Linked DNA regions of Euzebya sp.. The protein of the gene in region 2 interacts with the protein of the main gene of each other region in a pairwise test. Links are inferred from orthologs where the notes say so. Each region holds a gene or a part of one and is shown on either strand. Other genes may lie near its edges.

Evidence for each region.
Region 1: the proteins of uvrA (region 2) and uvrB interact in binary tests that used the Escherichia coli proteins (3 or more experiments, as listed by UniProt). The link is inferred for Euzebya sp. from one-to-one orthologs.

What each region holds. Positions count from the first base shown.
Region 1 is NZ_CAXQBR010000109.1:33,383-36,388, forward strand. Bases 70-3,006 are described here. They hold uvrB (excinuclease ABC subunit UvrB), read right to left. Parts: upstream 2,603-3,006; coding sequence 536-2,602; downstream 70-535. Other genes in these bases: ACEQ2X_RS23965 (S8 family serine peptidase), read right to left, coding at 70-353; ACEQ2X_RS23975 (crotonase/enoyl-CoA hydratase family protein), read left to right, coding at 2,717-3,006. Outside these bases: more of ACEQ2X_RS23965, read right to left, coding at 1-69. UniProt on the Escherichia coli protein: The UvrABC repair system catalyzes the recognition and processing of DNA lesions. A damage recognition complex composed of 2 UvrA and 2 UvrB subunits scans DNA for abnormalities.
Region 2 is NZ_CAXQBR010000105.1:7,266-10,774, reverse strand. Bases 51-3,490 are described here. They hold uvrA (excinuclease ABC subunit UvrA), read right to left. Parts: upstream 3,134-3,490; coding sequence 251-3,133; downstream 51-250. Other genes in these bases: ACEQ2X_RS23140 (cell wall-binding repeat-containing protein), read left to right, coding at 3,254-3,490; ACEQ2X_RS23150 (NAD(P)/FAD-dependent oxidoreductase), read right to left, coding at 51-186. In the rest of the region: more of ACEQ2X_RS23150, read right to left, coding at 1-50; more of ACEQ2X_RS23140, read left to right, coding at 3,491-3,509. UniProt on the Escherichia coli protein: The UvrABC repair system catalyzes the recognition and processing of DNA lesions. UvrA is an ATPase and a DNA-binding protein. A damage recognition complex composed of 2 UvrA and 2 UvrB subunits scans DNA for abnormalities.

The DNA of each region.
Region 1 (3,006 bases), on a different replicon or contig from region 2:
GCTGAGGACCGCTGGGTGCCGACGTCGGCGTAGCCGGCGCCGGATCCCTCACCGGTCGCCTGGGCGTAGGCCGCCCGCGCATCGTCGCGGAGCGCGTCGCGGGAATCCGCGGCGACGTCGGCTGCGGACGCCCATCTGCTCGACTCGTACGCCTGCCGGTGCTCGGCGGCGAACGCGGCCCAGTCGACGTCGAGCTCGCCGGGCGTCCACCCCTCCCCCGAGGGCTCGGCCCGCACCGCAGGCGCCGGCTGGTCGGCACCGGCGTGGGACTGACCCCCCGCCGGGACGGCCGGCACCAGTGCCACGGCGAGGACCATGGCCAGCGCCGCGGGTAGAAGGGCAGACAGACGCATCCCAGACTCCTGATCGGGTGTCACAATAGTTACCTACGGCCTCACTACTTGACAAGGACCCCCGCGGAGGCCTCCCCCGGTGTGACGGCTCTGGGGCAGTGACGTCCGAGACCCTCCCGCCGGTGCACGGGGAGTGATGGTCCGACTACATCTTCGCACCTGCCGGTGGGCGGCGCCGATGATCAGCTCGCAGCCGTCATCCCCCGGAGCTCGCGCTTCAGCTCACCGATCTCGTCGCGCAGCCGCGCGGCGTACTCGAAGCGGAGGTCGGCGGCGGCCTGGTGCATCTCGTCGGTCAGGGACTGGATGAGCGTCGCCAGCTCGTCAGAGGGCATGTCGCCGATGTCCGGGATGCCCACGCGGCTCTCCGCCGTGCCGCGCGCGGACGGGTCGGCCGCCTGGTACGGCATGCCCGCCTCGGCCGCGCGGGCCATCTGGATGATGTCACCGACGCGCTTGCGGATCGTCTGGGGGTCGATGCCGTGCTCGCGGTTGAACTGCATCTGCAGCTCGCGGCGGCGGTTGGTCTCGCTGATCGCCTTCCGCATCGAGTCGGTCAGGTTGTCCGCGTACATCACGACCTTGCCGTTGACGTTCCGCGCCGCCCGGCCGATCGTCTGGACCAGCGACGTCTCGGAGCGGAGGAACCCCTCCTTGTCGGCGTCGAGGATCGCGACCAGGGCAACCTCGGGCAGGTCCAGCCCCTCGCGCAGCAGGTTGATCCCGATGAGCGCGTCGAAGTGGCCGAGGCGCAGCTCGCGGAGGATCTCGACGCGCTCGACGGTGTTGATCTCCGAGTGCAGGTACCGCACCTTCAGCCCGGCCTCGAGCAGGTAGTCGGTCAGGTCCTCGCTCATCTTCTTCGTCAGGGTGGTGACGAGGACCCGCTCGTCACGCTCGGCGTGCGCGCGGATCTCGGTGATCAGGTCGTCGATCTGGCCCTTGGTGGGGCGCAGCTGCACCTCGGGGTCGATCAGCCCCGTCGGGCGGATGACCTGCTCGACGATGGTGGAGGACATCCGCTGCTCGAACGGGCCGGGCGTGGCCGAGACGTGGAGGGTCTGGCTGGCCTTCGTGCGGAACTCCTCGAAGGTGAGGGGCCGGTTGTCGAGGGCGCTCGGCAGGCGGAACCCGTGCTCGACCAGCGTCTCCTTCCGGGAGCGGTCGCCCTCGTACTGCCCACCGATCTGGGGGACGGTCACGTGGGACTCGTCGAGGATGGTGAGGAAGTCGTCGGGGAAGTAGTCGAGCAGGCAGTACGGCGTCTCACCGGCCCGGCGGCCGTCGAGGTGGCGGGAGTAGTTCTCGATCCCCGAGCAGATGCCGATCTCGCGCAGCATCTCGAGGTCGTAGTTGGTGCGCATCCGCAGGCGCTGCGCCTCGAGCAGCTTGTCCTGGGACTCGAGCTCGGCCAGGCGTTCGCCGAGCTCGGCCTCGATGGTCTGGATGGCGCGCGACAGGTTCTCGCCACCGGTGACGTAGTGGCTGTTCGGGAAGATCATGGCCCGGTCGAACTCGCCGATCAGCTCGCCCGTGATCGGCTCGAGCCGGCTGATCCGGTCGATCACGTCGCCGAAGAACTCGATGCGCCACGCCGTCTCGCCCTGGGCGGGGAAGATCTCCAGTGTGTCGCCCCGCACCCGGAACTTGCCGCGGACGAAGTTCAGCTCGTTGCGCTCGTACTGCAGGTCGACCAGGCGCTTGATGACGTCGTCGAGCTCGACGGTCTGCCCCTCGGTCATCATCAGGTGGTACTTCTCGTACTGCTGCGGGGACCCCAGGCCGTAGATGCAGGAGACCGAGGCGACGATCAGCACGTCGCGCCGGGTCATCAGCGCCATCGTCGCCTCGTGGCGCAGCCGCTCGATCTCGTCGTTGATCGAGCTGTCCTTCTCGATGTAGGTGTCGGAGGAGGGGACGTACGCCTCTGGCTGGTAGTAGTCGTAGTAGCTGACGAAGTACTCCACCGCGTTGTGGGGGAAGAACTCCTTGAACTCGTTGGCCAGCTGGGCGGCGAGGGTCTTGTTGGGGGCCATCACCAGCGTCGGGCGCTGCACCTCGGCGATGATGTTCGCCATCGTGAACGTCTTGCCGGACCCGGTGACGCCCAGCAGGCACACGTCCGATTCACCCCGGCCGAGCGCGTCCGCGACGCCGGTGATCGCCCGCGGCTGATCACCCGCCGGGGCGTACTCGCTGACCAGCTCGAACCGGCCCTCCGTGGGACGCGCTGCGGTCGTCGTCGACATGGCCCCGAGTCTAGGTCCGGGCTGCGACACCGCCGTCGGAGAGGGGTGCGCGGCCCCGGGGGTAGCCTGCGCAGCCGCGAACCGGACCCCCACCCCTCCACCGCCGGAGCACCGATGCCCGCAGAGCACATCACCACCCGCGTCGACGGCCACGTCCTCCACATCGGCGTCGACCGGCCCGACAAGCGCAACGCCTTCGACCGGGAGATGAACGCCGCGCTGGCCGAGGCGTACCACCGCCTGGCCACCGAGGACGACCTGCGGGTCGGGGTCCTCCACGCCGAGGGCGACCACTTCTCCGCAGGCCTGGACCTGGCCGACGTCGGGCCGGCCGTGGCCTCGGGGGAGCCGTACATCCCGCCCGGGATGACCGACCCGTACGGGGTCTGGGGGCCGGCCTGCCC
Region 2 (3,509 bases):
GCTGCCCAGGTCGACGCGCTGACCGCCGACGGTCGGGCTGGCCGCCATCCCGCCGAGCCGTGACGACGCCTCGACCAGAACGACGGACCGGCCGCGCCGCGCAGCCAACAGGGCCGCCGCCAGCCCGGCCGGGCCGCCGCCGACCACGACGACGTCGCTGCTGCGCTCGATCGGGCGGGGTGACATCGTCGCAGAACGGTAGGACGTCGGCGGCCACCCGCCAACGCCGCCCACGCAGCTGGGACGCCTACTAGCTGGCGATCGGCTCCCGTTGCAGCAGCGGCGCCAGGAACTTCCCGGTGTAGCTGTTCGGGGTGTCGACGATCTGCTCCGGCGACCCCTCGCCGACGATCGTGCCGCCTCCCGATCCGCCTTCGGGTCCGAGGTCGATGATCCAGTCCGCGGTCTTCACGACCTCGAGGTCGTGCTCGATCACGATGACCGTGTTGCCCTTGTCGACCAGCCGGTGCAGCACCTCGAGCAGCTTGCGGACGTCCTCGAAGTGCAGACCGGTCGTGGGCTCGTCCAGGATGTAGACGGTCTGGCCGGTCTGGCGCTTGCGGAGCTCGCTGGCCAGCTTGACCCGCTGCGCCTCACCACCGGACAGCGTCGTCGCCGCCTGTCCCAGCCGCACGTAGCCCAGGCCGACGTCGACCAGGGTCTCGAGGTGCGCCCGGATCGCCGACAGGTTGGTGAAGAACCCCAGCGCCTCCTCGATCGGCATGTCGAGGACGTCGGCGATCGTCTTGCCCTTGTAGTGCACCTGCAGGGTCTCGCGGTTGTACCGGGCGCCCTTGCAGACCTCGCACGGCACGTAGATGTCCGGCAGGAACTGCATGTCGATCTTGATCGTCCCGTCGCCCTTGCAGTTCTCGCACCGCCCGCCCTTGACGTTGAAGCTGAACCGCCCGGGCTGGTACCCGCGCATCTTCGCCTCCTGCGTGGCGGCGAACAGCTTGCGGATGTGGTCGAACACACCGGTGTAGGTCGCGGGGTTGGACCGCGGGGTCCGCCCGATCGGTGACTGGTCGATGCCGACCACCTTGTCGACGTCCTCCAGCCCGTCGATGCGGCGGTGGGCACCCGGCACGACCCGCGAGCCGTACACGTGCCGCATCAGGCCGGCCTTCAGGATGTCGTTCACCAGCGTCGACTTGCCGCTGCCCGACACGCCCGTGACGGCGGTGAACACGCCCAGGGGGAAGCGGACGGTCACGTCCTGCAGGTTGTGCTCCCGCGCACCTCTGACCGTGATCGCGTGGCCCCGCTTGGGCCGCCGGCGCTCGGGGGGCACCGGGATCTCGAGGCGCCCCGACAGGTACTTGCCCGTGATCGACCGGTCGTTCACCTGCAGGTCGGCGAGCGATCCGGAGTGCACGATCTCGCCGCCGTGCTCCCCCGCCCCGGGGCCGATCTCCACGACGTGGTCCGCCGCCTCCATCGTGGCGCGGTCGTGCTCGACGACGATCACGGTGTTCCCCAGGTCGCGCAGGCGCACCAACGTGTCGATCAGCCGCTCGTTGTCCCGCTGGTGCAGGCCGATCGAGGGCTCGTCCAGCACGTACAGGCACCCGACCAGCCCCGACCCGATCTGGGTCGCCAGCCGGATCCGCTGCGCCTCGCCGCCCGCCAGCGTCCCCGCGGACCGGCCCATCGTCAGGTAGTCGAGGCCGACGTCGAGGAGGAACCGCAGCCGCTCGTTGATCTCCTTGAGCACCGACTCGGCGATCATCGCGTCGCGCGTGCCGAGCTCGAGACCGGTGAAGAACGCCTGCGCGTCGGCGATCGACATGGCGGAGACGTCCGCGATGGACCGGCCGTCGATCAGGACGTGGAGGGGGAGGGGACGGAGCCGGGCGCCCTTGCACGTGGGGCAGGGCACCTCCCGCATGTACTCCTCGATCTTGTCCCGCTGGTAGTCCGAGTCGGTCTCGGCGTACTTCCGCTGCAGCCACGGGATCACGCCCTCGTACGACGCGTTGTAGCTGCGCTTCCGGCCGTACCGGTTGGTGTAGCTGACGTGCACCTTGCCGCCGACGCCGTGCAGCAGCGCCCGCTTGTGCTGGGCCTTCAGCTTCCGCCACGGCGTCTGGGTGCTGAACCCGCGCTCGGCGGCGATGGCCTTCAGCACCTGGGAGAAGTACCGCTGCTGCGGACCGGTCGAGAACGGGATCAGCACCCCGTCGTCGATCGAGTCGTCCTCGGCGGTGATGACCAGCTCGGGGTCGACCTCCTTGCGGATGCCGAGCCCGTCGCAGGAGTGGCAGGCGCCGTAGGGGGTGTTGAACGAGAACGACCGCGGCTCGAGCCGGTCGAAGGACAGCCCGTCGTAGGGGCACGCGAGGTGCTCGGAGAAGATCGTGTACTCCCCCTCCCCCTCACCCTCCCGCGGCACGGTCAGGACCGCGGCGACCCCGTCCGCCAGGGCCAGCGCCTGCTCGATCGAGTCGTTCAACCGCCGGCGGATGTGCGGCTTGGCGACCAGGCGGTCGACGACCACCTCGATGTCGTGCTGCTCGTAGCGAGCCAGGTCCGGGGGGTCGGCGAGGTCGACGACCTCTCCGTTCACGCGGGCGCGCGCGAAGCCCTTGGTGGACAGCTCCTTCATCAGGGTCGTGTAGTTGCCCTTGCGGCCGCGCACGACCGGGGCGAGGACCATGAACCGCTCCCCGTCGGGCAGCGACTCCAGCTGGTCGACGATCTGCTCGGCGGACTGCTGCTCGATCGGTCGTCCGCACTCGGGGCAGTGCGGCTTGCCGATCCGCGCGAACAGCAGGCGGAGGTAGTCGTAGACCTCGGTGATCGTCCCGACCGTCGAGCGGGGGTTCTTCGAGGTCGTCTTCTGGTCGATCGAGATGGCGGGGCTGAGCCCCTCGATGAAGTCGACGTCGGGCTTGTCCATCTGCCCGAGGAACTGGCGCGCGTAGGCGCTGAGGGACTCGACGTACCGTCGCTGCCCCTCCGCGTAGATCGTGTCGAAGGCCAGGCTGGACTTGCCGGATCCGGACAACCCGCTGAACACGACGAGGGCGTCGCGTGGGATCTCCAGCGACACGTTCTTGAGGTTGTGCTCACGGGCGCCGGCCACGCGGAGGACCGATGCCGGAGCGGAGGTCTGGTGTGGTGCGCTCACGACGGCCCAACGCTACCCGGCGGGTGCGACACGACCACCGTCAGAGGGCCACCTCGGGTGCGGACAACGGCCATCGGTACAGGGTCGACATGACTCGGGTCATCGAGGGTCCCAGGGCATATGAGCCGATTGATCTCCGCCGCCGCCACGATCCTCCTGCTCCTGGGTCTGCTCGCCATTCCGGCCGCCGCCCAGGAGCCGCCCGACTACGTCGTCGCCGATCCGACCTTCGAGGCGCGCGAGGGCGCCACCGCCTACAGCGGCACCCTCACCGTCGACGGGGCCGACTCCGGGTACCAGATCGAGGTCCCCGACGACTGGAACGGCACCCTCGTCCTCTACGCCCACGGCTTCGTGGGTCCGCAGCAGGCCGATC